2 linked regions of the Myxosarcina sp. GI1 genome follow. The protein of the gene in region 1 binds, or shares a complex with, the protein of each later gene. Links are inferred from orthologs where the notes say so. Each region holds a gene or a part of one and is shown on either strand. Other genes may lie near its edges.

Region 1 (2,900 bases):
TAGCGGTATAGGCGCATTAATAGCTAACTACAAAACCGCAAAAACTAAAGATATAGAGTTAGTTTTAGAATCGGTACAGCCCGCGGTAATGGCAACATTGTCAATGACAGGCTTGGAAGAGGTACTCACGATTAAATCTTCTGCCACATGGACTAATCGAGAAAGACCAGAAACTCATCCTTCGGTACGCTCTTGGCTCAAAAGAGCTATTGACTTTGTCGGTTCGATTGTTGGTTTGATTCTTACCGCTATAATTTTTGTTCCTATAGCGATCGCTATAAAGCTTGATAGTCCAGGCAAAATTTTTTTCCGTCAAACTCGTTGTGGCTGGATGGGGAAAAAATTTAAAATTTGGAAGTTTCGTTCCATGTATGCTAATGCCGAAGAAATAAAAAAAAGTATAGAAAATCAGGCTAGCGGTGCTTTTTTTAAAAACGATAACGATCCTCGAATTACTAAAGTCGGGCGGTTTCTAAGACGCACTAGTCTCGATGAGTTACCTCAGTTTTGGAATGTTTTCATTGGAGATATGAGTTTAGTGGGAACTCGCCCCCCTACCCCAGAAGAAGTAGAAGTCTATCAAGTGCCAGAGTGGCAAAGATTGAATGTCAAACCTGGAATGACAGGAGAATGGCAAGTCAACGGCAGATCGCAAGTGCGTAATTTTGAAGACGTAATCGAGTTAGATTTGCGCTATCAACGCAACTGGAGTTTACGATACGATATAAAGCTAATTTTTAAAACAGTTGCCATTGTCTTTGCCAAAAACAGTGGCGCGGTTTAAAAAGTAGAGCTAATTACAGATGTTTAATAAATTTTAGTTTGTTAAGTTTAGCTTTAAAAACCCCATAACAAACGTTAAAAAGTATACAATTTTTTAAGCTACTATATAGATAGCTAGTGTCGCTTTTTACAAAACTGAATTTTAAACTAATATTCTAATCGTTAAGCGAGGCTTATTACCCTGGAGAGGTGAAGGTTTTGCTTGGAATTTCAAGCTTACCACAAACATAATTGTAGTATTATTATTGTTTTTTATTTTACAGCTATAACGTTTTTCCTGCTTCATCTCTACTAAATTAAATATCTAGAAATAACCGATTTGAATAATTGTGGTAGATGAAAACAAGTCAAACAATCCAACAATTTGAAATACAGGTCAAAACAAAATTAGAAGAGTTGCAAGCAGTATTGCAATGGTTTGAAAGCTTGGTTTTTCCTTCTATTCCTCAAAAAATGGGCTGGCAGTGTGAAGTAGCATTAGTCGAAGCTTTTACTAACGCAGTACGGCACGCACATCATAATCTACCAGAAACAACTCCAATCGAACTAGAAGTAGAATTTTTTCCTAACTTTTTGGAAATGCGAATTTGGGATCGAGGAAAACCCTTCGATCTTAATGCCAAATTGAAAGCCAGCGAACTAGAAGTTAACTCTCTAGAAAAAGAGGGTGGTAGAGGATTACAGTTTATTAAAAAACTGACTGACGAGTTGCAATACTTAAATTTACCAAATCGCCGTAACTGTCTGGTAATGCGAAAAAAATATTACGAACAAGCAACTATCGAGCGTAAATAATTGAGTTTTAGTTTCATGCGCGATCGCGTTATTGCCTGGTTGAAAAATAATGTTTCTAGTCGTCGCCTACAGCATATTTTAGGAGTAGAGCAAACTTGTATCGAACTAGCCCGCTGCCACAATCTCGATACCGATAAAGCTGCAACTGCTGGATTAATGCACGATTTAGCTAAATTTTTTCCTCCAGATAAACTATTGAAGATGGCAGCAGGTGACGGCATGAGCGTCGATGAAATTTGTGCCGCCAATCCTCATTTGCTTCACGCTGAAGTTGGGGCAATTGTTGCCAGAAAAGAATTTGCGATCGAAGACTCGGAAATTTTAGCCGCCATAGCCAATCACACTTTGGGAAATTCTCAAATGAGTGAGTTAAGCTGTGTAGTTTATATCGCTGATGTCATCGAACCAAATCGCGGTGATAGTATAGAGTTGCGAAATTTAAGGAAAGTAGCTTGCCAAAATCTCTATCAATGTGTGCGGCAAAGTAGCGACTATTCGATAAAACACCTGCTCGATCGCGCCAAAACCATTCATCCTCGAACTATTTCAATGCGAAACTGGGCTTTAGCTAAGGAAAAACAAATTTAACTAAAATTAAATAACGAGCAAACACGTTCATAGCTTCAGTTAGAGTTTTGATAAATTTAAAAAATTGGTTACATTCATTAAAATAGAGAATTAATCGCGATCGATTTACTATCATTACTTAAAAGGACGATCGCTTGAGAACCTTATATCGCCGAACGCAGAATGCACAGTCTAAAATACTAAAGTTTTAATGAGAAATTCATCATCAGATAGACTAATCGATCTAGCAACTCAAAACAACAACTTATCAACTACTAATAGTCAGCAGTTAGCATGGGAAATAGCTGCAGCCGCCGAAGATAAAAAAGCTGCCGATATCGTGTTGTTAAAAGTCACGGATGTATCCTATCTCGCTGATTATTTTATTGTAGTTACGGGATTTTCTCAAACCCAGCTAAGAGCAATTTCTGACGCTATTGAAGAGCGAGTGGCAGAAAAATTTCAGCAAGATCCGATTAGAGTCTCGGGTCGAGCAGAAGCTAATTGGATCGTTCAAGACTATGGCGATGCGATCGTCCATATTTTTTTACCAAAAGCCAGAGAATATTACAATTTAGAAGCGTTTTGGGGTCATGCCGAACGCATAGAGTTCGATCGAATACAGCCAGAAGAATAGCCATGAAGGAATCTACAGTCGATCTTTGTCCAGTTCCTCAAGAACAGCAACCCATTCACGAATATGAAGCCTTAAAAGATACTTGGTTTTTCTGTTGGGCAACTTTGAAACTCAAACA
Region 2 (2,853 bases), on another replicon or contig:
TATATTGTTAATCTACTAACCATAAAATTTTGCGGTTTTCGAGCGCAATCATTCTTAAATACTGCTCTTTGTCTGACACTATCGATATTGATGTAGTAAGGCTCGTCAATTTTTAGAGATCGGTCATAAGCAGTATATAATTCTAGTTTACTATGGCTCAAATTTTAATTATTGACGACGATAGTGCAACCCAACTGTTACTAGAGAAAACTCTGCGGGCGCAAGGTTACGATATTACTCTGGCCAGTGATGGTGAAGAAGGGATCGTCAAAGCTAATGCAATTTGTCCCGATCTCATCATTTGCGATTGGATTATGCCCCGTAAAAACGGTTTGGAAGTATGCCGTCAGATTAAATCCGATTCCAATCTATCGACGACTTTTTTTATTTTGTTGACTTCTTTAGATTCTGTTGCCGACAGAGTTAGAGGTTTGGATACGGGGGCGGATGATTTTTTATGCAAACCAATTGACATGACAGAGCTTAAAGCTCGTGTTAGAGCGGGTTTACGCCTACATCAACTCAGTCACGATCTGAGAGTACAAAAACAGTTACTCGAAGCCGAACTATTAGAAGCGGCAGAGTATGTTAGCTCGATTTTACCCGAACAGCTAATTCATCCTTCTTTAAAAATTGATGCTTGTTTTATTCCTTCCCGACAGTTGGGAGGAGACAGTTTTGATTATTTTTGGCTGGATGAAAATAACCTGGTTTTTTATTTATTAGATGTTTCGGGACACGGTTTGCGCGCTTCTTTACCTTCTCTATCGGTAATTAATTTAGTGCGATCGCGTAACTTGCGAAATGTTGACTATTATCAACCTAGTACGGTTTTGGAAGGTTTGAATCGTACTTTTCAAATGAGCGATCGCAACGATAGATATTTTACTATGTGGTATGGAGTTTACAATCGCCGCTACAAAACTTTGTTTTATTCTAGTGCGGGTCATCCTCCAGCAATTTTGCTGTCCCCGAAAAAAAATTACGACTTAGAAGAAAGACGGTTAAAAACTCCAGGAGTTCCAATTGGTATGTTTTTGGATGTTGAGTATGTAGACTCAAGCTGTAAAGTTCCAGATAATTCTAGTCTTTATCTATTTAGTGACGGAATTTACGAAGTAGAACCATCAACCAAACAGTCTTATCAAGGAATAGAAAAATTAGTCAAGCTGTTAAAAGCCTACCAATATGTACCAAACCGTAAGTTGAACGATCTCTTACAGGATGTCAAAGTGTGGCATCCAAACTATCGTTTTGAAGATGACATATCTATCTTACAGATTGATTTTTTTTAGCCATAGCTGTTGTTTGCTTGAGTTACATTGTCGATTTTGTTTCTGCTCTCTCTGCCCTGATGGCAAGCTTGTCGAAGCACTGCACCCTGCCTAAGTTTAATGCTTGAATTTTTGTTTGAATTCTTCTCGATCGCTGTAAATTTTGAAATAGCGATCCATACTAGTCAACTCAAAAAGTATTTTAATTTGTTCGTTCATCGAACACAAAAACAGTTTGACATCAGCAGCTTCTACGGTTTTCAAAGCTTTAACTAAAGCTCCCAATCCAGAACTATCCATAAAAGTAACATCTTTAAAATCCACCAAGACAATTTGTGCCCCGCTTTCAATGATTTTGTTGAGTTGCTCTTGAAACTCGGTGGTTTTAGTACCGTCTAAAATTCCTTTAGGTTCGATTACTCTAAGGACAAAACTCATACGATAATTTTTTTAAAGATTGCAAGCAAAAGTAAGTATAGCAAAAGGCGCGACCATAAATACAAACACCAGGTAGCAAATTTTGTAAATATTCGTACCGAGATTTAATAAAGTCTTTCTGGTGTTAGATGTAGATCTCGCTAGTTTTTCAATAACAATATTAATAAGATTTTACCAGGGTAACCAAGGAATTTGAATTTTAATGAAAACGTACGATGCGATTGTTATTGGGGCGGGTCACAATGGTCTAGTTTGCGCTGCATATTTGCTAAAAGCTGGATATAGTGTTTTATTACTGGAGAAACGACCCGTTCCTGGGGGTGCAGCTACTACAGAAGTAGCCATACCCGATAAAGCTCCTGGTTTCAAGTTCAATCTCTGCGCCATCGACCACGAGTTTATTTTTCTAGGACCAGTTTTGCAAGAGCTACAGCTACACAAATATGGTTTAAAGTATCTTACTTGCGATCCTCATACTTTTTGTCCCCATCCCGACGGCAAATATTTTTTAGGTCATCAATCGCTAACAAAAACAGCTGCTAATATTGCTCGTTACAGTCAGCGAGATGCTGAAAAATACGTCGAATTTGTCGGTTATTGGTCGCGGTTGCTGAGTGCAGTTTCGCCCTTTTTTAATGCACCACCACAGTCAGTTATCGATATTGCCAAAAATTTGCGACCGCAGAATTTAAGCGACGTATTGGCGATCGCAGGCTCGAAAAACAAAGCCTTAAACTTTATTCGCACCATGATTACTTCTCCCGAAGACGTACTCAACGAATGGTTCGATACCGAAATTGTTAAAGCCCCCCTTGCCAGACTAGCAGCAGAAATTGGCGGTGCGCCTTCACAAAAAGGCATGACTTCGGGATTGATGATGGTAGCAATGCGCCATCATCCAGGAATAGCCAGACCTGAAGGAGGAACTGGAGCCTTAACTCAGGCATTAGTTAAGTTAGTAACTAGTTTGGGAGGAGAAATTCTAACCGATCGGGTGGTTAAAGAAGTAATTATCGAAGGCGATCGCGCCGTAGGTGTCACGGTAGCTGGAGGTAAAAGTTATCGAGCTAGTAAAGGTATAATTTCTAACATCGACGTGCAGCGGTTATTTTTACAGTTAATCGAATCGGGGACAATTGCT

What was found.
Region 2: the proteins of KV40_RS03440 (region 1) and KV40_RS18920 are in contact, whole or in part, in a solved structure (PDB 6M36), measured with the Bacillus subtilis proteins. The link is inferred for Myxosarcina sp. GI1 from one-to-one orthologs.

What each region holds. Positions count from the first base shown.
Region 1 is NZ_JRFE01000006.1:333,330-336,229, reverse strand. Bases 13-2,848 are described here. They hold KV40_RS03440 (ATP-binding protein), read left to right. Parts: upstream 13-1,119; coding sequence 1,120-1,578; downstream 1,579-2,848. Other genes in these bases: KV40_RS03425 (CGLD27 family protein), read left to right, coding at 2,785-2,848; rsfS (ribosome silencing factor), read left to right, coding at 2,357-2,782; yqeK (bis(5'-nucleosyl)-tetraphosphatase (symmetrical) YqeK), read left to right, coding at 1,594-2,166; KV40_RS03445 (exopolysaccharide biosynthesis polyprenyl glycosylphosphotransferase), read left to right, coding at 13-784. Outside these bases: more of KV40_RS03445, read left to right, coding at 1-12; more of KV40_RS03425, read left to right, coding at 2,849-2,900. UniProt on the Bacillus subtilis protein: Negative regulator of sigma-B activity. Phosphorylates and inactivates its specific antagonist protein, RsbV. Upon phosphorylation of RsbV, RsbW is released and binds to sigma-B, thereby blocking its ability to form an RNA polymerase holoenzyme (E-sigma-B).
Region 2 is NZ_JRFE01000024.1:350,428-353,280, forward strand. Bases 53-2,841 are described here. They hold KV40_RS18920 (STAS domain-containing protein), read right to left. Parts: upstream 1,713-2,841; coding sequence 1,392-1,712; downstream 53-1,391. Other genes in these bases: KV40_RS18915 (PP2C family protein-serine/threonine phosphatase), read left to right, coding at 153-1,295; crtO (beta-carotene ketolase CrtO), read left to right, coding at 1,915-2,841. In the rest of the region: more of crtO, read left to right, coding at 2,842-2,853. UniProt on the Bacillus subtilis protein: Positive regulator of sigma-B activity. Non-phosphorylated RsbV binds to RsbW, preventing its association with sigma-B. When phosphorylated, releases RsbW, which is then free to complex with and inactivate sigma-B.